2 regions of the Streptomyces nidicola genome follow, and region 2 is predicted to be linked to the other one. Evidence: riboswitches for the same ligand, from Rfam matches in the RefSeq annotation. Region 2 holds a riboswitch; the other holds the start of a gene.
The links. A riboswitch is a leader RNA that binds a small molecule or an ion and turns the genes downstream of it on or off. The one in region 2 is predicted to bind thiamine pyrophosphate.
Positions count from the first base shown of each region.

Region 1 (14,901 bases), 1.7 Mb from region 2:
TCAGGAACGAGCGCTGGAGGGCCAGGGCGGTGTCACGCACATTCTGGAGTTCGAGCGTGCGTGACACGGGGCCCTGAGCCCGGTGGAGGACCTCTTGGAGAAGCTCGATGTCCGTGTCACTGGGTGGCGGATTGCCCTGGCAGGTCGCCGCCGCCGCGAGGGCCACCGTCCGCTCGTCCACGACGATCGGCAGCAGCGTCAGGCTCGTGCCCTGGGCGCGGGCCAGCCATTCCCGTGTCGGCCCGGAGAACAGGTCATCGGGCGGTCCGCCGGCCGGGAACCTGATGACCCGGGCCCGGCGGTGCTCGATCGCCTGCTCGGCCAGCGGGCCGAGAACGAAGTCGCCCGCGAGCGGAGTGATCGGCGGCAGGTTCGGGGCGCGGGCGATGCGCACCCGGCTGGTGAGGTGGAGGCCGGAGCCGGGATCGCGCGCGGCGGGGCCGCCGCTCTGAAGCTGGAAGACGGCGAAGGCATCGACGAGGTCGGGCACCACGGCCGAGGCCGTACCGGCGAACAGCTCCGCGAGGTCACCCGCCACGGGCTCGGCCGCCACCCTTGCGAGGAGCCGTTCCCGCATCTGCCTGCGCCACTGCTCCTCGGCGTCACTCACCGTGCCGATCCACTCGACGAGCTCGCCGTCCCTCAGCACCGGTACCGCGATGATCTTCACGTGCCGGTAACCGCCGGTGTTGTCCGCTGCCCGTACGCGAATCTCCGCATCGAGGAGCGACCGGCCGCTCGCGGTGTCCTGCCACTTCGACTCGAACCACGCGCGGTCCTTGGGGTGGACGGCGTCCATCCACGAGCCTTTGCCGTCCGGGTTCCACAGGCCGCCGCTGCCCTGTCCGAACCGGCCGACCAGCGCCGACACGCTTCCGTCCCTGTCCATCAGCCAGACCACGTGCGGGATGGCCGACAGCAGGGCCTCGTAGCGTCTGACCGCATTCGCGGGAGTGTCGTGCGCCTCTTCCCGCACCCCACCACCGGCACCGAGCACGCGCGTCGTGATGCGCGCGGCCAGCATCAACGTGGCACGTCCGCACCAGATCCGCACCGGGACGCACGTCACCACACACGCATGGTGTGTCGCGCCCTCGGAGCGAGTGCCGGGGACATCGACCAGCACGGTCGATCGCTCCGTCCCGGCGAGATCCAGGGCACGCAGCACGGGCCGCAGGGCGGGCCCCGCCAGCGCGACGCCCGCTTCCTGCCCCAACCGCCAGAACTCGAACAGCTCCTCGAACGGCTGATTGCGCTCTCTCAGCCGGTGAAAGGGCCCCGTGACCAGCGCTGCCCCCACGGTCGCCGCCTGGAGACTCTTTAAGTCGAAGGCGGGACCCGGGCTGAGAGCGGCGTCCTCTTCCACTCCACCATGATCCCCTGAGAAGACGGAATGAGCAGCCGTACGCGCGCCGGCGAGGGCGGACACCGCAGACAGCACCGTGCCCTGCGACGGCGGGTTGACGGCATGCACCCCGCTGACGCTCCGCGAGCACCACTCGTCCACGACGACGGCGTCACATCCGCACTTTCGCTCACGGAGCGCATCCGGCTTCACTCGTGCGGGGGCGGCGAGATAACGGTTTCGCCGGGGCACGCGCCCGCGCACGGGGCGCAGTCGTTTCCTCGGTATGAGCCACGCACCGCACGATGAGCCCCTCGCCGAGCTGTCCGCCCCGTACTGGATCGACTCACCCCTCCTCCAGCACGGCCTGGGCTCCTGTTCCTGCGTCCGCACCCCGACGCCGGCGCACCGTGCCGCCCCCCGATTCACGACCGCGCGGCGGTCCCGCACTTGTCGTCCCCGGCGGCGCCCACCCGCTCGTCCATCGTGACGCTGCGGTCGTACGGGTCGACCACGGGTCCTTCGCCGGTGTCGTGCTCGTCGGTGAAGGACGGGGTGAGGTAGCCGGTGTAGGTCTCGCAGCCCGCGTTGGTGGTGTCCACGCGGTTCGAGACGACCGAGAAGGTGCCCGGTTCCGTGACCACCTTCGCCGGATCGTGCCAGTTCATCACCACTTCGCGGCGGACGATGACGCGCGTGACACGGTCGTCGCCCGTCTCCGCGCTCATCACCGGGTACACGTACGTGACATCGGTGGTGACCTCCAGCGCACCCTTGTCGCCCGCGCGGTACGTGATGCGGCCCCGGGTCTTGACCACGTCGCCGGCCGGCTCGACCTTCGTCGGGTCGAAGCGACTGAACAGCACGAGCGGGTTGTACTTCTCGCTCGGCGCGCTCAACGACCGGTCCAGGAAGGCGCGTTCCTTCGGCTGGTGGGGGTTGATGAGGGCGATGGCCTCGACGGGGTGTGCGCCGCGCAGCACCGCGGGGTCCAGGCTGGACGCGGCGAGGAAGTCGCGGGAGCGTTCGAGGGTCCGGGCGACCTGTGCCTTGGTCATCCAGCCGGTGGCCCGGGCCGCGGGCACCGTGATCCCGGCCGTCCCGGAGGCCCAGCGTGCGGCGGGGGAGCCCCTGAACGGCTCGGCCAGTGTGGGGTGTTCGGCCGATCGGGCCGATGGCGGCGCCGCTGCGAGCGGTGTCGGATCGTCGGAGGAGGAGCTGGACCCGAACCAGTCCGTCACCCGTCCCGGAGCGAGTGCCACGACCACCACGGCCAGGGCAGCCACCAGGCCGAGTACGTACCAACCCGTACGGCGGCGCGGCCGGGCCGGCCGGTGCGCACGCCACGGCTCGGGCCGGGCGTCCTCCTCCTGCAAGCGGCGCGTCACCATGCGGGCGCGCGCCGACGGCTCCTTCGGCGCGTCCCGCACACCGTCCTCGGACTCCTGGAGGAAGCGCTCCCAATCCTCGTCCGACAGCGACGAACCGCCCTGATCCCCACCCGGATTCACTGGTGAACTCCCCTTGTACCGTGCCAATTCGGTGGCGGCCGGTCCCTCCCCAGGGCCGGCCGCCGTCGACGGATCATGGCACAGGCGCGAACGCCGGGTGACACCGAAGGGGGTGGAGCCGTCCTCGAACGGCTCCACCCCCTTCGGTCGGGGAACGGTCAGACGCGGTCCGCCGCGATCAGCAGGTACTGGAACGAGCCGTCCCTGTACGAGTTGATGAACGCGTCCTCGATGCCCGTCACCAGCGATGACGTGGCCCGCAGCTCCCAGTACGGGAGGGTGTCCGGGGTCAGGTCGATCACGGCCTGCGGCACCAGGCGGTTGTCGGCCATCGCGCGCAGGTACTCCCGGCGCGAGTGGATGTTGCACTCGAAGTGCGCGTTGATCTGGGACACCCACTTCGAGGGCTGGCCGTACCGCGGGTTCCAGCATCCGGTGATGGTCACGTAGCGGCCGCCGACCTCCAGGATGCGGGAGTGTTCGGCGAACAGGTCGTGCAGGTCGACGTACATGGTCGACTCGTTGTTCCACGACGCCGAGATCTGCCCGGTCTCGAACGGGGTGGACAGCATGTTGCAGACCTGCGCCCTGACGTGGTCCTGGATGCCGAGTTCCTCGGCCCGGCCGTTGGCGAAGTCGGCCTGCTTGGCGGAGAGGGTGACTCCCTCGACCTTGCTCCCGAAGCGCTGGTGCGCCATCACCATCGAGCCGCCGCGGCCGCAGCCGGCGTCCACCAGGGTGTCGTCGCGGCCGATGTCACCGAGGTGCCCGAGCAGGTACTCGGCCTGTGCCGACTCGAGACGGTGCAGCTCGGCGATCAGCTTCTTCTCGTTCGCGTCACCCGTCCCGTCGCCGAGTGCGGAGTGGTCGACGGCGCCGATGCCGTAGTGGTGGTGGTACAGACCGTCGACATCGCCGAGCCGCAGGTTGACCGGCCGGGCCTCGCCGTCCCAGTAGCGGGCGATGTCCCCCTGGTAGGGGGTGGCGGGACCGGGGATGTACGGGGAGGCGGTCTGGGCCGTGGCGGTGAGTTCGGTGCTGGTCACTGATGTGTCCTATCTCTTACCAGAAGTCGGGCAGGCTGTAGCGGTAGGTGTTGTTCTGGTGCCATTGGTGGTTGCCGTCGACCCACGCCGCGACGCCCCGCAGGAAGCGCTGGACGTTCGGGAGCGGGCAGGCGGCGGCCAGGGCCGCGGCCTCTGTCTCGAAGGCGTGCATGAGTTCGTTGTGGACCTCGACCGACTTGAGGTAGGCCTCCTTGTCGGACAGGTCCTCGCGTTCCGCGATCACGACCGGCAGGTTCAAGTGCCGTCCGGGAGCGTCGAGTTCCTTCGTGTACGAGTACAGGTCGTTGACGATGGTCGTCGCGTTCCCCGCGAGCGCGATGACCTTCTGCATGTCCGGCAGGGCGTGCAGATCCGCCGGCAGTTCGTAGCCGCCGACGGTGTCGGTGATGGTCGGGCAGGGGCGGAAGTTGTTGAACTGGCGCATCGCCAGGTACTCCCACACCTCCGGTACGTGGTCGTGCTCGGACCAGGCCGCTTCGGCGAGGTAGCCCATGTGGAGCCGGGCCATGTCGTGCCGGTAGCGGTCGGCCTGCGAGGCGCTGCTCGCCTGGACGAAGTACTCCATGGCGGAGCGGTAGGCGCGCCGGGGCGCGTCCGCGTAGAGCGATTCCGTCCACTGCGGCTGGTACTCCCGCGTCGTGTACAGCGGGTCGAGCGTGGTGTGCGCGAGCAGGAGCCGGGAGCCGAGGCCGACGGGCGAGCCACCGTGGTCCTCGCAGTAGCAGTCGTCCAGCGCGTTCTCGGCCATCATCAGCCGGGTGGCGATCATGACGTGGTCGACGGTGGGTGCGTCGGGGTGGCAGCCGACCATGTAGCTGCCCACGGAGAATCCGTCGAACTCCTCCTCCCAGTCGTCGGGGTACAGATCGACCTCGTCCAGCGCCCAGGCCTTGATCCTGCGGCTGACCTCCGCGACGCGTACGGGATCGGGGTCGGGCGCCGGGTGGTGGTACAGGCCGGGAACGGGCCTGCCCTTCGCGGCAGTCGGCGCCGGAGCCGGGTCCGGCGGACTCGGCTCCGCCCGCGGAGTCAGCCGCAGGCCCGCCGTGCCGAGGCCGCTGGGCCCGCGCAGCAGCCGCTCCAAGTCGGCGCCCGCAGGCGGGACTTCGGCCGCCGGCACCTCGACTGCCGGTACCCCGGCCGTCGGCACCGGGGTCGCCGGCACCGGGGCCGCGGGTGCCTCGGCGGCCGGCGGGGCCACTCGGGGCGCGCCGCCCGTGACGGCGCCGATGTCACGGGCGCGGGCCGCGGCGTCGGCCAGGACCTGCGCCCCGAAGCGGGAGACCGCTTCCGGCAGGCTCGACTGAGGAGGTGTCGGCTCAGGCGGGGGCATCCATGTCTCCTTGAGGGCTCCTTGGCGGGGTGGGCGGCTCCGGGCCTGCGCCCGCTACCTGGGCCAGCGGCCGATCTGTACGTTCTCCAGCACACCGACCGCGTCCGGCACGAGGATCGCGGCGGAGTAGTACGTGCTGACGAGGTACTTGGTGATGGCCTGCTCGTCGACGCCCATGAACCGGACCGAAAGACCCGGTTCGTACTCGTCCGGCAGCCCGGTCTGGTGCAGGCCGATGACACCCTGGTTGTCCTCGCCGGTACGCATGCACAGGATCGAGCTGGTGCGCTCCTTGGTGACCGGGATCTTGTTGCAGGGCAGGATCGGCACCCCGCGCCAGGCCGGCACCTGCTGGCCGCCGAGGTCCACGTGGTCGGGATACAGCCCCCGCGCGTTGAACTCGCGCCCCATCGCCGCGATCGTGCGGGGGTGCGCCAGGAAGAACTTCGAGCCGCGGCGGCGACAGAGCAGCTCGTCCAGGTCGTCCGGCGTGGGCGGGCCCGAGTGCGGCTGGAGGCGCTGCTTGAAGTCGGCGTTGTGGAGCAGGCCGAACTCCCGGTTGTTGACGAGCTCGTGCTCCTGGCGCTCGCGCAATGCCTCGATGGTGAGCCGGAGTTGCTCCTTCGTCTGGTTCATCGGCTCGTTGTAGAGATCGGCGACCCTGGTGTGCACGCGCAGGATCGTCTGGGCGGCCGAGAGCTCGTACTCGCGCGGCTTCGCCTCGTAGTCGACGAAGGCGCCGGGCAGTTCGTGCTCGCCGACGTGCCCCGCCGACATGGGGATCTCGGCCTCGCCGCGGTGGTTCTGGCCCCGGCTCGCGAGCGACTTGAACTCGTCGACGTGCTCCTGAAGGTGCGGCGCCGCGGAGAGCACGGCCGCGAAGTCGGAGCGCGACAGGGTGAGCAGGGTGCCCGAGGTCTCGGCGACCGCGGTCTGCTCCCAGCGGGCGTCCTCGTCCAGCAGCGCGTTGTCGCCGAAGCGGTCGCCGTCGGCGAGGACGTCGAGCGCGACCTCGTCGCCGTACTCGCCCTCGGAGAGCTGGCTGACGCGGCCGTGGGCGATCAGGTGCAGCTTGTCCGACGGTGCCCCGCGCTCCACCAGTGTGTCGCCGGCCCGGAAGTCGTGCTGCACGCACCGGTCGGCGAGGGTGGTGAGCACCTCGACGTCGTCGAAGCCGCGCAGCAGCGCCAGTTCACCGAGTTCGCGGGGGATGACCCGGACGGTGCCGCCGTCCTGGATGAACTCGATGGTCCCGTCGCCGACGGTGTAGGTCAGGCGACGGTTCACCCGGTAGACGCCGCCCTTGGTCTCCACCCAGGGCAGCATCCGCAGCAGCCACCGCGAGGTGATCTCCTGCATCTGCGGTGCGGACTTGGTCGTGGTGGCGAGGTTGCGGGCGGCCGCCGTGCCGAGGCTGGTCTGCTGCGGCGGTACCGACGCGGTGTCCGGCGTGGTCGAGTCAACGGTCATCGGGTGAGCTCTCCTTGGTCGGGCGAAAGCACGCATGCCCGTAGCAACGGGGCAGAAGAAGGAAAGAGGGATATGTCAGAGGTAATGCGTCCAGAACCTGAATCACCGTAAGGGCCGCCTCGCCCGCCCGGCCAAGGGAAGCCGGGGACATTAGCTCGATGCGATGATCAAGGCCGCGCGGTGTTTGCCCGGCCACCGATGGATCTCGGCCCGTTTCCGTGGCGTGTCCCCGCGGATGCCGGCCCGCTCTCACGCGGCGGCAGGGTGTCGCGGGGTCGCAAACCCGATGGAAGTCGGCCAGCCGCCGCAGAGGTCCTCATTGCGGACTTTGCACGGGGCAAGGTAAAGGCGGCACGGCCGAGCGGGAACCCACCCGCGCGCCGACACCGGCCACCGCGTTACCCTGGCCGCCGTAACCGGACACGGGGTGCCCCACCCGAGGGCTGAGAACACACCCGTCGAACCTGAACCAGTTCGTACTGGCGGAGGGATGTCTCATGCCTGTGGCGCATGTTTCCAGTGGCCTGCCTGCCGACCGCGAGAGCGGCGCCTTCGACGGGCGGATGCCCGCGGCACCCGGCGACCTCGGCATCGAGGGGCACGGCATCGAACCGGTCCCCGAGGCCAACCGCTACGGCGGGGCCGGGCGCCTGTTCACCGTCTGGTTCGCCCCGAACCTGACCATGACCGGCGTCTTCACCGGCACCGTCGGCATCGCCCTCGGCCTCGACTTCGCCACCGCCCTCGCCGCCGTCGTGCTCGGCACCCTGGTCGGCGCGGTGCCGACCGCCTACCTCGGGACGTGGGGGAGCAGGACCGGGGCGGGGCAACTGCCGCTGGCCGGGCTCGCGTTCGGGCGCGGCGTCGTGCTGCCGGGCGTGCTGCAGTGGCTGTCGTCCATCGCGTGGGACGCGCTCATCGGCCTGTTCGGCGGCGATGCGCTGGCCCGCCTGTTCGGCTGGCCGTTCTGGGTCGGCGTCCTCGTCATGCTGCTCGCCCAGGGACTGCTCGGTGTCCTCGGCTACGAGGCCATCCACCGGCTCCAGATCGTCATGACCTTCGTGCTCGGCGCCGCGTTCCTGCTCATCGCGTGGCGGATGCTCGACGGCGTGCACCCCGCCGCCCACGGCTCCGTGCACGGGGCCGACCGCGCCGGCGCGTTCGTCCTGACCAGCACCATCGCGCTGAGCCTCAGCCTGTCCTGGGCGCCGTACGCCAGTGACTTCAGCCGCTACCTGCCCGCCACCACCTCCCGTACCCGCATGTTCTGGTACACGCTGCTCGGCCTGCTGGTGTCGTTCGTGGCCGTCCAGGCGCTCGGGCTGTGGGGCGCCTCCGTGCTGACCGACCAGACGGCCGCCGGGGTCGACAAGATCCTCGGCGGTGGAGCGGTCGGCGCGTTCGGGCTGCTCGCCGTGGCGCTGGCCGCGCTGTGCAGCAACGCCATGAACGACTACAGCGGCTCGCTCGCCCTCCAGACCATCGGCGTGCGCATACCGCGCCCGGTGGCCGCCGCCCTCGCCGCCGCGCTCGGCTTCCCGCTCGTGCTGTGGATGCACGCCGCCGACACCACCGCGCGGTTCCAGAATGTGCTGCTGTTCGTCGGGTACTGGATCCCCGGCTTCGTGGCGATCGTCCTCGTCGACTGGCGCGCGCGGGCCAGGGCGCGGGCCGGAGCGCCGCTCGACCTCGCCGCCGAGCGCGAGCGGCGGGGGCCCGCCTGGCCGGCGCTGCTGGCCTTCGCGGCGGCCTTCGGCGCGGCGGTCCCGTTCATGGACACCAGCCTGTACGTGGGCCCGGTGGCCGAAGCGCTGCACGGCGCGGACGTGTCGTACTACGTAGCGTTCCTCGTGGCCGCCGCCGTGTACGCGCCGTTGCGGCTGCGGCGACGCGGCTGACCTGCCGTACGAGCCCCGCACCACCTGTACGTATCGCACCTCCTGCACCTGGAGTCACCCCATGCCTCAGACGTCCCCCGGTCGCCCCGATGACCTCGTCGCCTTCGCGGCGCGGGCTCTCGGGCGCGTACAGCAGGACGCACCGCTGGTGCAGTGCCTGACAAACGCGGTGGTCACCGGGTTCACCGCCAACGTGCTGCTCGCGGTGGGCGCCGCGCCCGCCATGGTCGACATCCCCGACGAGGCGGGGCCCTTCGCCCGCGTGGCCTCGGGCGTGCTGGTCAACCTCGGCACCCCGCGCGCCGAGCAGCGCGCCGCGATGCCCGAGGCGGCGCGGGCCGCGGCCGAGGCGGGCACGCCGTGGGTGCTCGACCCGGTGGCCATCGGCGCGCTGCCGGTGCGTACGGCGCTCGCCGCCGACCTGCTCGCGCTGCGGCCGACCGTGATCAGGGGCAACGCCTCCGAGATCATCGCGCTGGCGGGCGCGGGCGGCGGCGGCCGGGGCGTGGACGCCTCGCATGGTGTCGACGACGCCGAGGGCGCGGCCGTGGAGCTCGCGCGGACGGCGGCCAGTGTGGTCGCCGTGTCGGGCCCCGTGGACTACGTCACCGACGGCACACGCAGTGCCCGGATCGCCAACGGGGACGCCCTGCTGACCCGTGTGACCGGCGGCGGCTGCGCGCTGGGCGCGGTGATGGCCGCGTTCGCCGCGGTGGACGCGGACCGGTTCGTGACCACGGTGGCCGCCGCCACCGCGTACACGGTCGCCGCCGAGTCCGCCGCCCGGACCGCGGCCGGACCCGGCAGCTTCGCCGTCGGCTTCCTGGACGCGCTCGCCGCGCTCACCCCGGAGGACCTCGCGAAGCGGGCGGAGGTGTCATGACGGCGCGTCCGCACCCGGTGGCTGCCGGGATCGACCTGTCGGTGTATCTGGTCACCGACACCGCGCAGTGCGCGGCCCGCGGTCGCACCGTGGCCGAGACCGTCGCGCAGGCCGTGGCCGGAGGAGTCACCGCCGTACAGATCCGGGAGAAGCACGCGAGCGGACGGGAGTTCCTGCGCACCGTCCGGGACGTCGCCGAGGTCCTGCCCGAGCACGTCGCGCTGATCGTCAACGACCGGGTCGACGTGTTCCTGGCCGCACGGGCGAACGGCGCACGCGTCACGGGCGTCCACGTGGGCCAGTCCGACCTGCCCGCCACCTCCGTACGTCAACTCATCGGCGACGACGCGGTGTTGGGGCTGAGTGCGGCCACCGCCGAGGAGCTGGGCGCCGCCGCGACATCCGACGCCCGCGTCGACCACGTCGGCATCGGCGCCCTGCACGCCACCCGCACCAAGGCGGACGCCCCCGAGCCGCTCGGCCTCGACGGCTTCGCCGCGCTGGCCGGGCAGAGTGCGCTGCCCGCCGTGGCCATCGGTGGCGTGACTCCCGCCGACCTGCCGCACCTGCGGGCCGCCGGCGCCGCGGGGGCCGCCATCGTCTCCGGCATCTGCGCCGCCGACGACCCCCGCGCCGCCGCCCGGTCCTACGCCGACGCCTGGACCGGCAGCCGGGACACCCACACCCGTAGCCGTATCCGAAAGGATGTCTCCGCATGACCGGGACACCACCCGCGGTCGCGCCGCCCCGCGTGCTCACCATCGCCGGGTCCGACTCCGGCGGAGGCGCCGGGATCCAGGCCGACCTCAAGACCATGCTGGCCCTCGGCGCGCACGGCATGAGCGTGCTCACCGCCGTGACGGCCCAGAACTCCCTTGGCGTACAAGGCGCTTGGAGCCTTCCGCTCGACGCCGTGCGCGCCCAGTACCGCAGCGTCGTCGACGACATCGGCGTGCAGGCGCTCAAGACCGGCATGCTCGCCGACCCCGACATGGTCGTCACGGTCGCCGAGCTGCTGTCCGAGGCGCCGGCCCCCGTAGTCGTCGACCCCGTCAGTGTCTCCAAGCACGGCGACCGGCTGCTCGCCGACGACGCGATCGACGCCGTACGGGACCGCCTGCTGCCGGTGGCGACCGTCGTCACCCCCAACCTCGACGAGGTAGCCGAACTCACCGGCGTCGCCGTCGAGGCCGACACCGCGGAACGTGACATGCGGCGGGCCGCCGAGCGGCTGCTCGCGTACGGCCCCCGCTGGGTGCTCGTCAAGGGCGGTCACCTGCCCGGCGAGGCCGTCGACCTGCTCACCGACGGCACGGACGAGCACTGGCTGCGCTCGCCGCGTCACAACAACGCCCATACTCACGGCACGGGTTGCACCCTCGCCTCGGCCGTCGCGGTCGGCCTGGCACAGGGGCACGAGGTGCCGGAGGCGGTGCGCCGGGCGAAGGAGTACGTCACCGGGGCGATCGCGGCGGGGTTCGCGCTGGGCGCCGGGATCGGGCCCGTCGACCATGGGTGGCGGTTCCGGGCGGTGTGATCACTTCCCTTCGGTGGTGTGCGCGGAGGCCGCGGCCGCTCGGGAGCCGACCAGGAGCAGGCAGAGCACGGCGCACCCGGCGACGATCCCGGCCAGGACGAGCAGCGGGTCGAGCGGGCGGGCGGCGCCGACGGCCTGGGTCGCCGGGGTCTGCTCCGCTTGCGGTGTGGGGGATGCGGGGGCCGGTGGTGCGGCGGCCGCACTGCTGTGGTGTTCGGACGGCGACGGCGTCGAGCTGGGCGTGGGGCTCGTGCTCGACGTCTTGGTGGGTGTCGGGCTGGGATGTTCGTGGGTGTGTGCGGCCTCCGGAGGAGGGGTGCTGGGAGCCGGTGCGCGGGTGGTCGCGGCGGCCTTGACGACGATTCCGCCGGTCATCCCGGGGTGCACGGTGCAGACGTAGCCGTACGAGCCCGCCTTGGTGAACGTATGGCTCCAGGTGCCGCCCTTGTCGAGCATCGGTGAGTGGATCGAGGCAGGGCCCGACGTGGTCTTGACGTCGTGCGGCGCGGTGTCCTGGTTGACCCAGGTGACACTGTCGCCGACCGGGATCGTGAGCGTACGGGGCCCGAACTTGTAGTCCGACATGAGGACTTGGTGACTCGCCGCGTGTGCGGCGGGGACGGGGAGGAACACGACGGCGCCCGAGCTGAGCGCGGTGGCGAGCGCGAGGCGGGCGGCGCGGTGGGTCAGGCGGGGCATGTGAACTTCGCGGCGACGAGCAGACGCAGCTGGTCTGCGGGGCGGATGCGGGACAGGGCGAAGCCCGTGGTGCGGCGCAGGTGGCCGTAGGGGACGCGGGCGGTTCCGAGGACGAGGAGTGTGTCGTCGGTGCGGGCGACGACGCGCAGGGGCAGCGTCGCGGGGACGCCGGGAACGGTCGGGTCGGCCGTGGCCAGCTCACCGTGGACGAGCAACTCGGCGCTGCCCGAACGCGGTTCGAGGGCGCTGCTGACGAACGAGAGCTCGTCGCCGTCGAGCGCGTCCCCGGTGAGCCTGAGGGCCAGTACGCAGTCGTCGGGCGAGGTTGCGACGGTGAGTGTCGCCTCGTCGGCGGTGACGCGGCGGCGCAGGGTGGTCAACGGGCCGAGCCGGGTGGTGACTTCGACGATGCAGCGGTCACCGGCCGCGGCGTACGCGCCGGGGCGTGGCAGCCAGGAAGGGCCGGGTCCGGGTGGAGCGGTGGACGGGACGGGCAGGGTCTGCGTGGTCATGTGTGCGCTCACGGCGGGTACCTCGGTTCACGAGGGAGGGGCATGGCATTGGGCGGGTCGGTTGGGGACAATGGCGGCGGTGGCGGGCCGGCCGACTGCGACTCGGCCGGCCCGCCATCACACGCCTTCGTCGGCGACCTCGGTTCAGCAGGAGGTCGAGACGTAGTTGATCGACGGCGCGAGGAGGTGCTCCGCCCAGACCGTGTGCATCTTGACGTACGCGTCCGGGTTGAGGATGTCCGCCACCTGCTGGCCCGGGGACTCCTCCAGGTGAGCCTTGTTGACGTGCTGGAGCAGGACGCCGAGCGTGTCGTCGAGGACGGAGCCGCCGCCTTCCACGGTCGGCTCGAGGATCGACTCGACCCAGACGGTGTGCATCTTGATGTAGCTGTCCAGCTTCAGCGCGTCCTGGACCTGCTGGCCGGGGGACTCCTCCAGGTGGGCCTTGTTGAGGTGCTGAAGGATGGGCAGGAGGACCTGCTGGACGCTCTGGCACTGCCCGGCGTCGTCACCGTCGTCGCCACCGCCGGAACCGCCGCTCGACCCTCCGGTGGCACCGCCCATGGAGCCGCCGGACTCGTGGCCCCCGGACGAACCGCCGGAGGAGCCGCCGGTGGAACCGCCCGTCGACCCGCCGGACCCGCTGCCGCCGGTCGAGCCACCGGAGCCGGAGCCGCCCGCGCTTCCGGAACCACCCGTGCTGCCCGAACCACCCGTGTCCGAACCGCCCGCCCCGCCCCCGGAGTCGTCCGCCACCACCGTGATCGAGGCGACCATGTCGGGGTGCACGGCGCAGTAGTACTCATAGGTTCCGGGCTTGGTGAAGGTGTACGACCAGCTGTCGCCCTTCTCCATCGTGCCCGAGTCGAACTTCGCGGGGCCGCTCGTCGCGGTGACCGTGTGCGGAGCGGTGTCCTCGTTGACCCACTTCACGGTCTCGCCGACCTTGACGGTCATCTTGGCCTGCGCGAACTTCATGTCCGCGATCTTCATGGTGTGGTCGGCCCCGGCCGCCGCGGCGGCGGGCCGCTGCTCCTGCGTCTGTGCCATCGAGTGGGCGTCGGCGGCCGGTTGGGCCGCGGCGGGGGCGGGAGCCGCCGCTCCGTCGGCCGCCTGGAGGAGGCCGAGGCAGCCCACGGACGCCAGGGCGGCGCCGAGCCCGGCCGCGAGCAGGACACGATTGCCGCGCCGGGACGGCGGGCGCTGCCGCACCTGCGTGTCGCGATCGGAAACGTCAGTAGTCATGAAGGTACTTCTCCTCACGGATCCTTGCGGATCGGCTTTTGGATGGGGTGATGGTGGTACGCGGGTCAACGGCCGGGAGCGGCGGTGACCAGCAGACTCGTCGCGGCGAGCACGACGAGGACGAGCCCCGTCTCGGCCGCGACCGAGTAGACGAAGGGCCGTACCGTCGCGCGGTCCCCGCGCAGCAGAACGGCGATGTCGAGCCGGGTGCGGACCCAGCCGCGACTGCGCTGGGCGATGAGCAACACCCCGGCGAGCAGGGCGAGTTTGACGAGCAGCAACTGCCCGTAGCCGGTGGCGAAGAGGGCGTCGAACGAGCCGACGACCTGCCAGGTGAGTACGGCTCCGGCCGCCGCGATCGCGGCGACGGACACCCCGGCGAGCATCGAGTAACCGGAGACGGCGGTCGACATCTCGTCCGGGCGGCGGCGCGGCAGCACGCCGGCCAGCAGCAGGGTGAGCCCGCCCAGCCACAGCGAGATGCCGAGCAGATGGACGAGGTCGGCGACCGCGCCCCAACCCGGGTGACCGCCCTCGGAGTTGTGGCCCGCCATGCCCGTGGTGCGCAGCAGTCCCAGGCAGACGACGGCCGCACCGACCCGCCAGCCCGGCGACCGTGCGGCGCGCTCGCCGTTCTGCAGCAGCGCGGCGAGCACCACCGCCGCGAGCACCCACATCAGGGCCCGGCACGCCAGGGCGACACCGACTTCGCTGCCCAGCAGGTCGACGTACGTGGACGCCTTGAACGCGTCGCCGATCGAGCCCATCGCGCCGTACGCGCCCTGTAGCCCGGCCGCCGCCACGGTGGCGACGAGGCCGGCCGCCCAGGACGAGGCGAGGATCCGCCGGGTCCTGCGCTCCCGTGTGCCCTCGGGCCACAGCATCGCCACAAAGGCCAGCCCGCCGACGTACAGCGCCAGCGCGAGATACCCGACCCAGCGGGCGACGGCCCAGGCGGTGCGGACCGTGCCGGACGGCCCGACCGCGGGCGCGGCGGCGCCGTCCGTGGATGTGTGGTCCGGAGCGGTGGAACCGGCGTGCGCGGGGAGCGTGAAGGACAGCGACCCGGAGGTCGGATGCCCGTCCTCCTTGCTGCGTACATGCCAATCCAGGGTGAGGCGACGGCCGGCCTTCTTGGCCTTGCGCTCGGGGACGGTGACGGCCACGGTGTCGCGAACCTTCTCCTGCGCGAGCGCCAACTCGTCGCCGCCCAGCGTGACATGGAGGTCGGCGAGGTCGACGGGCTCGGTGAAGGTGAGTGTGACTTCTTTCGGGGGCTTGTCGAGGCGGGCCCCGCTCTTGGGGGACGAGGACTCCAGCTCGGTGTGTGCGGAGGCGGCGGGGGCCGTGAACAGAAGCGCCAGGAGGGTGAGGACGATGACGTAAAGGGAGCGAGTTCTC
Region 1 covers NZ_JBNBPI010000001.1:8,288,758-8,303,658, forward strand. Annotated here, with positions in the region: gene ACOKM3_RS37460 (SpoIIE family protein phosphatase) at 1-1,300, opposite strand, end outside; gene ACOKM3_RS37465 (hypothetical protein) at 1,771-2,856, opposite strand; gene ACOKM3_RS37470 (geranyl diphosphate 2-C-methyltransferase) at 3,015-3,902, opposite strand; gene ACOKM3_RS37475 (family 2 encapsulin nanocompartment cargo protein terpene cyclase) at 3,919-5,256, opposite strand; gene ACOKM3_RS37480 (family 2B encapsulin nanocompartment shell protein) at 5,311-6,726, opposite strand; TPP riboswitch at 7,140-7,234, shown strand; gene ACOKM3_RS37485 (purine-cytosine permease family protein) at 7,224-8,624, shown strand; gene thiM (hydroxyethylthiazole kinase) at 8,686-9,507, shown strand; gene thiE (thiamine phosphate synthase) at 9,504-10,226, shown strand; gene thiD (bifunctional hydroxymethylpyrimidine kinase/phosphomethylpyrimidine kinase) at 10,223-11,044, shown strand; gene ACOKM3_RS37505 (cupredoxin domain-containing protein) at 11,045-11,743, opposite strand; gene ACOKM3_RS37510 (hypothetical protein) at 11,731-12,255, opposite strand; gene ACOKM3_RS37515 (cupredoxin domain-containing protein) at 12,400-13,500, opposite strand; gene ACOKM3_RS37520 (copper resistance CopC/CopD family protein) at 13,566-14,901, opposite strand, start outside; gene ACOKM3_RS37525 (hypothetical protein) at 14,900-14,901, opposite strand, start outside.
Region 1: linked by a shared signal. The riboswitch ahead of ACOKM3_RS37485 (purine-cytosine permease family protein) and the one ahead of thiO (glycine oxidase ThiO) in region 2 are both predicted to bind thiamine pyrophosphate.

Region 2 (14,901 bases):
GGCGCCTGCTCGTACTCCAGGTCCGAGACCTGGAGCGTCGGGTCCTGGTGCAGCTCCTTCTCGGAGCGCCGCCCCCGGTCCATGCCGGGCACACCCGGCACGCCCTTGAGCGACCAGCCCGCGGCGAACCCGCGGCGGAACGACAGCGTGACGTACGTCTGCCCGATCGCGAACGCGATGGCCCCGACCCCGATGACGTACACCGAAGGGATGAGGACACCGATCACGACTCCGAGGAAGCCGCCGAAGGCCAGCAGCCGCCAGCGCAGCCGCGCCTTGTACTGCAGCAGGACCTCACCGAGGAGCCACAGTGCCACCAGTCCGAACGCGACATAGAGGACCGCCCAGCCCATGTACGCCCCTCTCGTACGGCCGTAGCCCTGGTGGGTACGGCGAAGTCAGCCCCGCTCTTGGTGCAGGCCCAGGTTCTCGTAGATCTCCAACGTAGCCGTGGAGTTGTTGAGCGTAATGAAGTGCAGACCCGGCACTCCCTCGTCAAGCAGCTTGGCGCAAAACTCCGTAGCGAACTCGATGCCAATGGAGCGTACAGCGGCTGGATCGTCTTTTGCTGTGAGGATTCGCTCTTTCAACTCCGGAGGGAAGTCCGCGTTGCTCAACTTGGGCAGGCGTTCGAGCATGCGCACGCTCGTCACCGGCATGCATTCCGGGATGATCGGCGTCTCGCAGCCGGCCGCCGCGACCTTGTCGCGCAGCCGCAGATACTCCTCCGGGTAGAAGAACATCTGCGTGATCGCGTAATCGGCGCCCGCACGGCACTTGTCGACGAAGTGCCGCACGTCGGAGTCCCAGTCCGCGGAGCGCGGGTGCATCGCCGGAAATGCGGCGACGCCGACGCAGAAGTCCCCCGACTCCTTGATCAATTCAACGAGTTCGGCCGCGTACGTGAGGCCTTCGGGGTGCGAGATCCAGTCGCCCATGGGGTCGCCGGGCGGGTCGCCGCGGACCGCGAGCATGTTCCGGATCCCGGCGTCGGCGTACTGGCCGATGATGTTGCGCAGTTCGGCGACCGAGTGTTCGACGGCGGTGATGTGGGCCACCGGCGTCAGCGTCGTGTCGGCGACGATCTGCTGGGTCTCCTTGACGGTGCCCGCGCGCGTGGAGCCGCCCGCGCCGTACGTCACGGAGACGAAGTCGGGCGAGACCGCCTCTACCCTGCGCAGGGCGTTCCACAGGTTGCGCTCGCCCTTCGGGGTCTTCGGCGCGGAGAACTCGAACGAGAAAGCCGTCTTGCCGGGCGCGAGCATGTCGCTCACGCGGCGGGCGCGATCAGTCCTGGTGGAAGCGGTACCTAGGGCCATACGGGCAGGTTACTGACCGATATCCAAAGCCCCTAATCCCCGTCCACCTTGCGGACAGGGGCACGGAACCGCCGTGCCGGAGGGATCGAGCAGGTCAGGCGCCGCGCAGGCGCTTCGCGAACTCGGCTGCCGCGGCCCCCGGATCGTCGGCCTCCGTGATGGCCCGGACGACGACGGCTCTGCGGGCGCCGGCCTCCAGCACCTCGTCCAGGTTCGTGAGGTCGATGCCGCCGATCGCGAACCAGGGGCGGTCCGTGCCCAGGCCCGCCGTGTAGCGCACCAGGTCCAGGCCGGGGGCGTACCGCCCGGGCTTGGTCGGGGTCGGCCAGCAGGGGCCCGTGCAGAAGTAGTCCACGCCTTCCTGGACGGCGGCCGCCGCGGCCTCGTCCTCGGCGTGCGTGGAGCGGCCGATGAGCACGTCCTCGCCGAGGACGGCGCGGGCCGCGGGGACCGGCAGGTCGCCCTGGCCCAGGTGCAGCACATCCGAGCCGATCGCGTGGGCGACGTCCGCGCGGTCGTTTACCGCGAAGAGCTTGCCATGGCGGCGGGCCGCCTCCGCGAACACCTGGAGGTGCTCCAGCTCCTCGCCGGCCTCCATGCCCTTGTCGCGCAGCTGCACGATGTCGACGCCGCCGGCCAGCACGGCGTCGAGGAACTCCGGCAGATCACCCTGGCGCCTGCGCGCGTCGGTGCACAGGTACAGCCGCGCATCGGCGAGCTGTGCGCGCTTGGACGATTCCGCCATGAAGTCCCCCCGTGGGTCGTGCGATGTCGGTGGCGTGCGCACCACAGGGTCGTGGTGCGCACGCCGGACGGTTGTCAGGTCAGACGGCGAGCGCCTGGGCGCGGCGCTTCACCTCCGTGCCGCGATTCTCGCTCAAGGCCTGCGCGGGCGTGCCCGGCAGGCTCGGGTCGGGGGTGAAGAGCCACTCCAGCATCTCTTCGTCGCTGAAGCCGTCGTCCCTCAGAACCGTCAGGAGGCCGACGAGCCCCTTGACGATCTTGTCGCCGTCGATGAAGGCGGCGGGCACGTACAGTGCCCTGTTCTCACCGCGGCGCACGGCGATCAGCTGGCCTTCCTTGACCAGCTGTCGCACACGCGTCACCTCGACATCGAGCTGTTCCGCGATGTCGGGGAGGGCGAGCCAGGCAGGGACAAGAGCATCGATCTTTGCGTCAATCTCGGTCACAGGACAAGCGTGCCATCCCGGACTGACACTCGGAAGCCGAGCCGGTGCGGATGGGCCACGGCTCCTCCCGTTTCGCCCCTTCTGTCACGCCTTGGAGGCCGCCGCGGACTTCAGCGGCCGGGCCGGATCCGCGAGGAGCTCCGGGTCGAGCGCGGTCCCCGCCTGGATGAGCTTGCGCCCCTGGGCCAGGTCACGCGGCTTGCCGACGGCGAGAACCGCCACCAGGGCGCCGTCACGCAGCCAGCACACCGACCAGGCGGCGCCGGCGGGGTCGCCGCGCCACACCGTCGTGTCGGCGCCCGCGTGGTGCCCGGCGTACTGCACGAACCGGCCGAACTGCTCGGACCAGAAGTAGGGCACCGGGTCGTACACCGCCGGGGTCTGGCCCACGATGTTCGCCGCCACCGTGCGCGGCCCCTGCAGCGCGTTGTCCCAGTGGTGGACCATGAGGCGCTCTCCGTAGCGCCCCGAGGGGAACGAGGAGCAGTCCCCCACCGCGTACACGTCGGGCACGGACGTGCGCAGCCCGTCGTCCGCGAGGACCTCGCGGTGGGCGCCGAGCTCGATGCCGGAGCCGGCCAGCCAGCGGGTGGCGGGGCGGGCGCCGATGCCGACGACGACGGCTCCCGCGGGCAGCCGCGTGCCGTCGTCGAGGACCACGACGCCGGGCTCGACGCTCTCCACGCGCGCGTTGGTACGCAGCTGCGCTCCGGCGTCGGCGTACCAGGCCGCCATGGGGGCGGCGATCTCGGCGGGCAGCGCCCCGGTCAGCGGCCGTTCCGCGGCCTCCACCACCGTGACCCGGCAGCCGGCCTCACGGGCCGCGGTGGCGAACTCGGCGCCGATCCAGCCGGCACCCACGACCACCACGTCGTGCTGCTCGGCGAGGACGGGCCGCAGCCGCTCCGCGTCGTCGAGCGTGCGCAGCAGGTGCACGCCGGGGGCGGACCGCGCGCCCGGCAGCTGGACGGGCTCGGCGCCGGTCGCCACGACCAGCACGTCGTACGGGACCGGGCCCTCGGCCGTGTCGAGCTCGTGGTCGCCGGGCCGCAGCCCGGTCACCTCGCGGCCCAGCTCCAGGGAGACGCCGAGCGCCTCGAAGTCCACGTCGAAGGCCGAGCCCTCGGCCTTGCCGAGCAGCACCGCCTTGGACAGCGGAGGCCGGTCGTACGGCTGGTGGGGTTCGGCGCCGAGCAGCGTGACCGCGCCGGTGAAGCCGTGCTCGCGCAGCGCCACCGCCGTCTGCACACCGGCCATGCCCGCGCCCACGATGACGACGTTCCGCTGCCCCGAAGGCGCTCCGCTCCCACTCCGCTGCTCGCTCACGGGATCAACCTTAGGCACCCGATCTTGCGTCGGTCAGCGGTGCGGGCCACTCCCGCGCCGTGACGTCCTGCACATGTGCCGGCGGTTTAGCGATCAAGAGAGGGGCGGCGCCGCGGCGTTCACACCCGGCCGGGGAGCTCCTCGACGACGCTGGTGCCGCTGCCCTCCTGCGACTCCCACTCCCAGGTCTCGTCGAGGCGCACCCGGCCGTCCGGGAGCTCGGACACGGTCGAGACGCAGTGCCCGGAGGAGGTGGTCCCGTCGGTCTTCAGCTGTACGTAGCGGAAGTCGATCCGGTCCCCGGAGCGCGTACCCACAAGGTGCCCCTCCACGACATCGCCGCCTACGTAGGCGGCCGAAATCCGGCCGTCCTTCTCCCGGTACGTGAAGCGGGTCCGCGTGCCCACCTGCCCCGGGGCCTGGTCGACAACGGGGGACAGGACAAGACCGTCAAGAGAACGGGCCACGAGCTGAGACTCCCTTACTGGAGGCCATGGTGAACGGCTAGGGTGGCCAACGTAGAGCACTCGCGGGAGCCCGTACGCAGCGGGCTGAGAGGGAGGCTGGAGCGGCCTTCGACCGTACGAACCTGATCCGGGTCATACCGGCGAAGGGAGGGGCTTGACGCCCATGTCGTCGACGCCATCCGTTCATTCGCACACCTGCGACGTCCTCGTCGTCGGTGGCGGCATCATCGGTCTCGTCACCGCTTGGCGGGCCGCGCAGCGCGGTCTCTCCGTCGCGGTCGCGGACCCCGAGCCCGGCGGCGGGGCCGCCCAGGTGGCGGCCGGAATGCTGGCCGCCGTCACCGAACTTCACCACGGCGAGCAGACGTTGCTCGGCCTGAACCTCGCCTCCGCGCGCCGCTACCCGGACTTCGCGGCCGAGCTGTCGGAGGCCACCGGGCAGGACCTCGGCTACCGCGCGTGCGGCACGCTCGCGGTCGCGCTCGACGCCGACGACCGCGCGCACCTGCGCGAACTGCACGCGCTGCAAACGAAGTCGGGGCTCGAGTCCGAGTGGCTCTCGGGCCGCGACTGCCGCCGCCTCGAACCGATGCTCGCGCCGGGCGTGCGCGGCGGACTGCGGGTCGACGGGGACCACCAGATCGACCCGAGAAGGCTCGCGGGCGCCCTCGTGACGGCCTGCGAGCGCTCCGGCGTGACCTTCCACCGGTCGTGGACCGAAAGGCTCCGTGTCGTCCGCGACCGGGCGTGCGGCGCGGTCCTCGCCGACGGCACCGAACTCGCCGCGGACCAGGTCGTCCTGGCGGCGGGAAGCCGCAGCGGACAGCTCGCGGGGGTGCCCGACGCGGTGCTGCCGCCGGTCCGCCCCGTGAAGGGCGAGGTGCTGCGCCTGACGGTGCCGAAGCGGTACGCGCCCTTCCTCAGCCGCACGGTCCGGGCGGTCGTGCGCGGCGGCCACATCTACCTGGTGCCGCGCGTCAACGGCGAACTCGTCGTGGGCGCCACCAGCAACGAACTCGGCTGGGACACCACGGTCACCGCGGGAGGCGTCTACGAACTCCTGCGGGACGCCCACGAACTCGTCCCCGGTATCACCGAACTCCCGCTCACCGAGACCCGCGCGGGCCTGCGCCCCGGCTCCCCCGACAACGCCCCGCTGCTGGGGCCGACCGCCCTGCCCGGCCTCCTCCTTGCGACCGGCCACTACCGCAACGGCGTGCTCCTGACGCCGGTCACCGGCGACGCCATGGCGCACGTCCTGACCACCGGGGAACTCCCGGAGGAAGCCCGTCCGTTCACACCGCAACGCTTCGGCACAGCCCTCCTGGAGCAGCCCGCATGAAGGTCCACCTCAACGGCGAGCCGCGCACGGTGGTCGCGGGCACCACGCTCGACCTCCTGGTCACCACGCTCACCACCGCTCCCAAGGGTGTCGCCGCCGCCCTCAACGAAATCGTCGTCCCCCGCACCCAGTGGCCCGCCACGGCGCTCTCCGAAGGAGACCGCGTCGAGGTCCTCACGGCCGTACAAGGAGGCTGAACCGTCCATGGCCGACGACACTTTCGTCCTCGGGGGCGACTCGTACTCCTCGCGCCTGATCATGGGCACGGGCGGGGCGCCCAGCCTCGACGTCCTGGAGCGCTCCCTGCTGGCCTCCGGAACCGAACTCACCACCGTGGCGATGCGCCGTGTGGACGCGAGCGTGCACGGCTCGGTGCTCTCCGTCCTGGAGAAGCTGAACATCCGGGTGCTGCCGAACACGGCCGGCTGCTTCACCGCGGGAGAGGCCGTCCTGACGGCCCGCCTCGCGCGCGAGGCGCTCGGCACGGACCTGGTGAAGCTCGAGGTCATCGCCGACGAGCGCACCCTGCTGCCCGATCCGATCGAGCTGCTCGACGCGGCCGAGACGCTGGTGGACGACGGCTTCACGGTCCTGCCGTACACGAACGACGACCCGGTCCTGGCCCGCAAGCTGGAGGACGTGGGCTGCGCGGCGATCATGCCGCTCGGCTCCCCCATCGGCTCCGGGCTCGGCATCCGCAACCCGCACAACTTCCAGCTGATCACCGAGCACGCGCGCGTGCCGGTGATCCTGGACGCGGGCGCGGGCACGGCCTCCGATGTGACACTCGCCATGGAGCTCGGCTGCGCTGGTGTGATGCTCGCCTCGGCGGTGACCCGCGCGCAGGAGCCGGTGCTCATGGCCGAGGGCATGCGGCACGCGGTCGAGGCGGGCCGGCTCGCGTATCGCGCCGGGCGCATCCCCAAGCGCCATTTCGCGGAGGCGTCCTCGCCCATGGAGGGGCGCGCGCGGCTGGATCCGGAGCGCCCCGCCTTCTGACGCGGGCGCACGGCGGCGCCGGTCACAGCTGTGCTTCAGGACGGGCCCAGTCCTGCGGCACGCGGTCTGCCTGTCGGTCACTCCTCGTACACTCGCCTGCGTGGACACGACCCTTCAGGACCCGTTGCTCGGGCACGTGCTCGACGGCCGGTACCGCGTCGACGCACGCATCGCGGTCGGCGGGATGGCCACGGTCTACCGGGCCGTGGACACCCGCCTCGACCGCGTGCTCGCGCTCAAGGTGATGCACCCCTCGCTGGCCGCCGACGCCTCGTTCGTGGACCGTTTCATCCGCGAGGCCAAGTCGGTGGCCCGCCTCTCGCACCCGAACGTCGTGGGGGTGTTCGACCAGGGCACCGACGGTCCGTACGTGTATCTGGCGATGGAGTACGTCGCCGGCTGCACCCTGCGCGACGTGCTGCGCGACCGGGGAGCGCTGCGGCCCCGCGCCGCCCTCGACATCCTGGAGCCGGTCCTCGCCGCGCTGGGAGCGGCCCACCGCGCGGGCTTCGTGCACCGCGACATGAAGCCGGAGAACGTCCTGATAGGGGACGACGGCCGGGTCAAGGTGGCGGACTTCGGCCTGGTCCGCGCGGTGGACACGGTCACGAACACGACGGGCGCGGTCCTCGGCACAGTCTCGTACCTGGCGCCCGAGCAGATCGAGAACGGCACGGCGACGCCGAGCGTCGACGTCTACGCGTGCGGTGTCGTCCTCTACGAGATGCTCACCGGCGGCAAGCCGCACGCGGGCGAGTCCCCCGCCCAGATCCTCTACAAGCACCTCCACGAGGACGTGCCCCCGCCCTCGGCCGCGGTCCCCGGCCTCCCCTTCGAGCTCGACGAGCTGGTCGCGTCGGCGACGGCACGCACCCCCGAGGTGCGTCCGCACGACGCCGTGGCGCTCCTCGGGCAGGCCAGGGGCGCCCGGTCGGCGCTCACCGACGCCCAGTTGGACGCGGTGCCGCCGCAGGCGCTCGACACGGAGCACCTGGGGGCCGACGACCGTACGAGCGTGATCCCGCGCGCGCTGGGCACGCCCGTACAGCTGCCGCTGCCCACGGACTCCGCGGACCAGGCGCAGCTCAACCGGACGAGCCGCCTGGAGATGCCGCCGCCCGCACCGCCCATGGCCCCCGGCCCTGCGCACGGCAGCGGTCGCGGTCGCGGCCCGCAGCGCCGCACCCTCGCGATCCTCGCGGCGGTCCTGCTGGTCCTCGGCCTCGGCACCGGCGTCTGGTACATCAACTCCGGCCAGTTCACGAAGGTCCCGTCCGTCCTCAACCAGACGCAGACGCAGGCCGAGAAGCGCCTGGCCGACGCGGGCCTGGAGCGGGGCACGGTCACGCGCGCGTACAGCGACACGTTCAAGCGCGGCACCGTCATGGACAGCGACCCGGGTTCCGGCGACCGCATCCGCAACGGCGGGACGGTGGATCTGACCGTGTCCAGGGGCTCGAAGACCGTGAAGGTCCCCGACCTCAGCGGCACCCCGCTGGACGAGGCGAAGAGCAACCTCAAGAAGCGCGATCTCGAACCGGGCATGACCACCAAGAAGTTCAGCGACCAGATCACCAAGGGCTCGGTGATCAGCACGGATCCCGGCGCGGGCGCGACCCGCAAGGCCGGTTCCGCCGTCGCCCTGGTCGTCTCCAAGGGCTCCCCCATCGACGTCCCCGATGTCACGGGCGAGTCCGAGCAGGACGCCATCGCCGACCTCGAGGACGCGGGCCTGAAGGCCGAGATCTCCACGAAGCGGGTCAACTCCGAGGAGGACAAGGGCAGTGTCGCCCGGCAGTCCCCGGCCGAGGGCAAGCTCGCCGAGGGCGACACGGTGACCCTGACGATCTCCAAGGGCCCCGTCATGGTCGAGGTCCCCGATGTCACGGGCATGAAGGTCGACGAGGCGAAGTCGCGGCTCAGCGCGGCGGGCTTCGAGGTGGAGGAGAACCGCGGGCTGCTCGGCCTGTTCGGTGACACCGTCAAGAGCCAGTCGGTGGAGGGCGGCGACGAGGCCCCGAAGGGGTCCAGCATCACGATCACCATCCGGTAGCGGCGGCCCGGCCCCGGGCGTTCGAACACCCATGACACCCTGGGCCGGGTGAACAGCAGCATCCGCAACCCGATCGGCGGTCACGTCCCCGTGGCCGGCGGCCTCGCGAGCGTAGGCCTCTCCTACGCCCGTGACCTCAAGGCCGAAACCGTCCAGGTCTTCGTGGCCAACCCCCGCGGCTGGGCCACCCCGCCCGGCAACCCCAAGCAGGACGAGGACTTCCGCGCCCAGTGCGCCGCCGAGAACATCCCGGCGTACGTCCACGCCCCGTACCTGATCAACTTCGGCTCGCACACCGAGGCGACCGTGGAGAAGTCGGTGGAGTCCCTGCGGCACTCCCTGCGCCGCGCCCGCGCCATCGGCGCCCTCGGCGTCGTCGTGCACACCGGCTCCGCGACCGGCGGCCGGGAGCGTGAGGTCGCCCTCGCGCAGGTCCGCGAGCGCATGCTGCCGCTGCTCGACGAGCTGACCCACGAGGACGACCCGTTCCTGCTCCTGGAGTCGACCGCGGGCCAGGGCGCCTCGCTGTGCTCGCGCACCTGGGACTTCGGCCCGTACTTCGACGTCCTGGACCGCCACCCCAAGCTGGGCGTCTGCCTCGACACCTGCCACATCTTCGCGGCGGGCCACGACCTCACGGGCCCGGCCGGCATGAAGCAGACCCTCGACCTGCTCGTCGACACGGTCGGCGAGGGCCGCCTCAAGCTGATCCACGCCAACGACTCCAAGGACGTCGTGGGCGCCCACAAGGACCGGCACGAGAACATCGGTTCCGGCCACATCGGCGAGGACCCGTTCCGCGAACTGCTGGCCCACCCCGCGACCGAGAACGTTCCCCTGGTCATCGAGACGCCCGGCGGCAAGGAGGGGCACGCGGCCGACGTCGCACGCCTCAAGGAGCTTCGGATCTGAGAACTTCGAAGCTGAGAACCTCGGATCCGGGAACTTCGGATCCGGGGATTTCACAACCTGCGGAATACCCCTAGGGGGTATATGGTTCCCTCAGTGACAGCATCCGCAGTGACCACTGGGGGAACCATGCAGCACGAGACGCACACCGGGCACGAACACCACGGCACGCACGGCGCACCCGGCACCGGCGGCAAGGTCAGCTGGTCCATGGCCGCCCAGGCCACCCTGCACTGCCTCACCGGCTGTGCCATCGGCGAGGTCCTCGGCATGGTGATCGGCACCGCGCTCGGCTGGGGCAACGTGCCGACGATGATCCTGGCGATCGTGCTCGCCTTCTTCTTCGGCTACTCGCTCACGATGCGCGGCGTCCTGCGCGCGGGCGTCGACTTCAAGTCCGCCCTCCGCGTCGCACTGGCCGCGGACACCGTGTCCATCGCGGTCATGGAGCTGATCGACAACGGCGTGATCGCCCTCTGGCCGAGCGCCATGGACGCCCACCTCTCGGACGCCCTGTTCTGGATCACGCTGGCCCTGTCACTGGCGATCGCCTTCGTGGTGACGACCCCGGTCAACCGCTGGATGATCGGCCGCGGCAAGGGCCACGCGGTGGTGCACCAGTACCACTGACCCCCAGGGGGCACCCCCGAGCCCGGTGAGAGGCCTAGAACTCGGGCCCTTCGCCGGGCCCCTCCTGGTACGAGTACCGCTGCTCACGCCACGGGTCGCCCACGTTGTGGTACCCGCGCTCCTCCCAGAACCCGCGCCGGTCCGCCGTCATGTACTCGACGCCGCGCACCCACTTCGGGCCCTTCCAGGCGTACAGATGGGGCACCACGAGGCGCAGCGGGAAACCGTGCTCCGCGGTGAGCAGCTCGCCGTCCTTGTGCGTGGCGAAAATGGTCCGCTCGGACACGAAGTCGGACAGCCGCAGGTTGGACGAGAATCCGTACTCGGCCCACACCATCACATGGGTGACATCGGGCCCGGGAGGGGCGAGCTCCAGGATCGTGGAGGCGCGTACGCCGCCCCATTCGGCGGCGAGCATGCTGAACTTCGTGACGCAGTGCAGATCGCCGACCACGGTCCCGTACGGCAGCGCCGAGAACTCCTCGTGGTTCCAGCAGTGCTTGTCACCGTCGGCGGTCGCGCCGAAGACCCTGAACTCCCAGCGCTCGGGCCGGAACTTGGGCACCGGGCCGTAGTGCGTGACGGGCCAGCCGCGCTGCAGACGCTGCCCCGGTGGAAGCTCCGGCTGCACTGCTCCCCCAGACTCGCGACCCACCGGATGACCCATGCCTCCATCCTGACAGACCTGGAGCAGTGGACGTGACCACGCCCACCCCGCCCGGACCTGCCACGAGCGTTGATTCGGGCAACTCCTACTAAGCATGCACTTACTGGACGCACTCGTGTGCCGGTGCAAGGATGCGCGAAACCTGCCCAGTAACCGCTTGGAAGGAGCCTCTGCGATGCAGGGCGACCCCGAGGTCATCGAGTTTCTCAACGAGCAGCTGACGGCCGAGCTCACGGCCATCAATCAGTACTTCCTGCACGCGAAGATGCAGGACAACTTCGGCTGGACGAAGCTCGCGAAGTACACACGCTCCGAGTCGTTCGACGAGATGAAGCACGCGGAGGTGCTGACCGACAGGATCCTGTTCCTGGACGGTCTGCCGAACTATCAGCGGCTCTTCCACGTCCGGGTCGGCCAGACGGTCACCGAGATGTTCCAGGCGGACCGGCAGATCGAGGTCGAGGCGATCGACCGTCTGAAGCGGGGCATCGAGCTGATGCGCGGCAAGGGCGACATCACGTCTGCGAACATTTTCGAGTCGATCCTCGAGGACGAGGAGCACCACATCGACTACCTGGACACGCAGCTGGAGCTGGTGGAGAAGCTGGGTGAGGCGCTGTACATCGCGCAGCTCATCGAGCAGCCGGAGAGCTAGGTCCCGTCGCTCGGATCAGGCCGCTTCCGGCAGCTCAGCCGGTTCCGGCAGTCCCGCCGATTCCGCTTGCGGCGCGAGGGCCACGGCCGACTCGCCCTGCTCGACGAGCTCCCTGCGGGGGCACGCGCTCCGGCCGAGCAGCGCCTGGATCCGGCGGACGCAGGAGCCGCAGTCGGTGCCAGCCTTGCAGGCCGACGCTATCTGGCGGGGGGTGCAGGCACCGTCCTCCGCGTGCTTCTTGACCTGTGCCTCGGTGACACCGAAGCAGTTGCAGACGAACACGCGGTTCACCTCCCGGTCGGACTGTCGTCGGGACTCACAGGCAACGCCGTCCCGATTGATCGGTGAGGCTAACCTAACCTTACCCGCCGGGCCGGTTGTACAAAAGTGCCGTGGGGCGCGGATCCCTGTGATCCGCGCCCCACGGCATTTGTTCGAAGACCCGGAGGTCACTGGTCGCGGTACATCTCCGCCACCAGGAACGCCAGGTCGAGCGACTGGCTGCGGTTCAGGCGCGGGTCGCAGGCCGTCTCGTAGCGCTGGTGCAGATCGTCGACGAAGATCTCGTCGCCGCCGCCCACGCACTCGGTGACGTCGTCACCGGTGAGCTCGACGTGGATGCCGCCCGGGTGCGTGCCGAGCGCCTTGTGGACCTCGAAGAAGCCCTTGACCTCGTCGAGCACGTCGTCGAAGCGCCGGGTCTTGTGACCGGAGGCCGCCTCGTACGTGTTGCCGTGCATCGGGTCGGTGATCCAGGCGACCTGCGCGCCGGACGCCGTGACCTTCTCGACCAGCTCGGGCAGCTTGTCGCGGACCTTGTCGGCGCCCATGCGGACGATGAAGGTCAGCCGGCCGGGCTCGCGGTCGGGGTCGAGGCGCTCGATGTACTGCAGCGCCTCCTCGGCCGTCGTCGTCGGGCCGAGCTTGATCCCGATCGGGTTGCGGATCTTCGAGGCGAACTCGACGTGCGCGTGGTCGAGCTGACGCGTGCGCTCGCCGATCCAGACCATGTGGCCCGAGACGTCGTACAGATCGCCCGTACGCGAGTCCACGCGGGTCAGCGCCGACTCGTAGTCGAGCAGCAGCGCCTCGTGGGAGGCGTAGAACTCGACCGTCTGGAACTCGGCCGGGTCCGTGCCGCAGGCGCGCATGAAGTTCAGCGCGTTGTCGATCTCGCGGGCGAGCTTCTCGTAGCGCTGGCCCGACGGGGACGACTTCACGAAGTCCTGGTTCCAGGCGTGCACCTGGCGCAGGTCCGCGTAGCCGCCCGTGGTGAAGGCGCGCACGAGGTTCAGCGTCGAAGCGGACGCGTGGTACATCTGCTTCAGGCGCTCGGGGTCCGGGATCCGGGCGGCCTCGTTGAACTCGAAGCCGTTGACGGAGTCTCCGCGGTAGGTCGGCAGCGTGACGCCGTCGCGGGTCTCGGTGCTCTTGGAGCGCGGCTTGGAGTACTGACCGGCGATCCGGCCGACCTTCACCACCGGCACCGAGGCGGCGTACGTCAGCACGGCGCCCATCTGGAGCAGGGTCTTCAGCTTGTTCCGGATGTGATCAGCGGAGACGGCGTCGAAGGCCTCGGCGCAGTCGCCGCCCTGGAGCAGGAACGCCTCTCCCTTGGCGACGGCCGCCAGGCGGTTGCGCAGCTGGTCGCACTCGCCGGCGAAGACGAGCGGCGGATACGACTCGAGGTCCGCGATCACATCGCGCAGAGCCTCGGCATCGGGGTACTCGGGCTGCTGCGCCGCGGGCAGGTTTCGCCAGGTGTTGCCAGCGCTCGCGCTGGTCTTAGCGTTCACGGTCACCTCGTAAACATTACGGGGTCATGTCGCCCGTCCATCCCCCCGCTCATCTTTTGAGACGGACGCGACACGTCTGAGCCACACGGCGCGGGCATCGGGTACGGTGACGCTCATGTTCGCGCAACAGCTGCACCGCACCTGGTGGTGGACCGCACATCCGGCGGCCCACTGACTGCGCGTTTCCGAAACCGCGAAGGCCGCCCGAGGGGCGGCCTTCAGTGTTTTCACGGGCTGTTCCTCCCTGACGACTCCCGAAGTCGACGACTGTCGAAGTCACCGGAAGGAACACTCCTCATGCTGGACGCACTGCTCACCGACGACCGCCCCTTCGCGCTGCTGCGCCGCCGCACCCCCGGCCGCGAGCACGACACGGTCGAGGTCCTGATCGGCCAGGTCGGCGCGTACGAACGCCTCGCCGACATCCCCGAAGGGCTCGCCCTCGTCCCCTTCCGGCAGATCCGGGAGCGCGGCTTCGACGTCCGCGACGACGGCACCCCGCTCACGGTCCTCACCCCCGAGGAGTCGTACGAGCTCCCGTTCGCCGAGGCCCTGGAGCAGCTTCCGCGGCACGACGTCCAGGTCCAAGGCGGCGGCTTCGACGTCGACGACGACACGTACGCGGGCATCGTGGGCCGGGTGCTGCGCGAGGAGATCGGGCAGGGCGAGGGCGCGAACTTCGTGATCCGCAGGACGTACGAGGGTGAGATCGCGGGATTCTCGCGGGCCGACGCCCTCGCGCTGTTCCGGCGGCTGCTCGACGGGGAGCGGGGCGCGTACTGGACGTTCGTCGTGCACACCGGGGACCGGACGCTGGTGGGGGCGAGCCCCGAGGTGCACGTCCGGATGTCCGGCGGCACCGTCGTCATGAACCCGATCAGCGGCACGTACCGCTACCCGGCCGAGGGCCCGACGCCCGCGCACCTGCTGGACTTCCTCGCCGACGGCAAGGAGATCGAGGAGCTGTCGATGGTCGTCGACGAGGAGCTCAAGATGATGTGCACCGTCGGCGACATGGGCGGTGTCGTGGTCGGTCCGCGACTCAAGGAGATGGCGCACCTCGCGCACACCGAGTACGAGCTGCGCGGCAAGTCGACCCTCGATGTGCGGGACGTGCTCAAGGAGACGATGTTCGCGGCCACCGTCACCGGCTCGCCCGTGCAGAACGCCTGCCGGGTCATCGAGCGGCACGAGGTCGGCGGCCGCGGCTACTACGCGGGGGCGCTCGCGCTCGTCGGCCGGGACGCGGGCGGGGCGCAGACGCTCGACTCCCCCATTCTGATCCGCACCGCCGACATCGACGCCGCAGGGCAGCTCCGCGTCCCGGTCGGCGCGACCCTCGTGCGCGGCTCCGACCCGGCGAGCGAGGTCGCGGAGACGCACGCGAAGGCGGCGGGCGTGCTGGCCGCGCTGGGCGTGCGCCCCGGGCGCCCGCGCGCCGAGAGCACGCGGCCCGCGCTCGCCGACGACCCGCGGGTGCGGGCGGCGCTCGACGGGCGCAGGTCGGCGCTCGCGCCGTTCTGGCTGCGGATGCAGAAGCGCGAGAAC
Region 2 covers NZ_JBNBPI010000001.1:6,541,045-6,555,945, reverse strand. Annotated here, with positions in the region: gene ACOKM3_RS29610 (hypothetical protein) at 1-353, opposite strand, end outside; gene metF (methylenetetrahydrofolate reductase [NAD(P)H]) at 399-1,319, opposite strand; gene thiE (thiamine phosphate synthase) at 1,414-2,064, opposite strand; gene ACOKM3_RS29595 (Rv2175c family DNA-binding protein) at 2,144-2,509, opposite strand; gene ACOKM3_RS29590 (NAD(P)/FAD-dependent oxidoreductase) at 2,594-3,766, opposite strand; gene ACOKM3_RS29585 (hypothetical protein) at 3,955-4,302, opposite strand; TPP riboswitch at 4,355-4,468, shown strand; gene thiO (glycine oxidase ThiO) at 4,466-5,644, shown strand; gene thiS (sulfur carrier protein ThiS) at 5,641-5,841, shown strand; gene ACOKM3_RS29570 (thiazole synthase) at 5,849-6,643, shown strand; gene pknB (Stk1 family PASTA domain-containing Ser/Thr kinase) at 6,744-8,696, shown strand; gene ACOKM3_RS29560 (deoxyribonuclease IV) at 8,745-9,608, shown strand; gene ACOKM3_RS29555 (DUF4396 domain-containing protein) at 9,735-10,235, shown strand; gene ACOKM3_RS29550 (sulfite oxidase-like oxidoreductase) at 10,270-10,902, opposite strand; gene bfr (bacterioferritin) at 11,078-11,557, shown strand; gene ACOKM3_RS29540 ((2Fe-2S)-binding protein) at 11,573-11,848, opposite strand; gene ACOKM3_RS29535 (class II 3-deoxy-7-phosphoheptulonate synthase) at 12,007-13,359, opposite strand; gene ACOKM3_RS29530 (trp operon leader peptide) at 13,469-13,528, shown strand; gene ACOKM3_RS29525 (anthranilate synthase family protein) at 13,651-14,901, shown strand, end outside.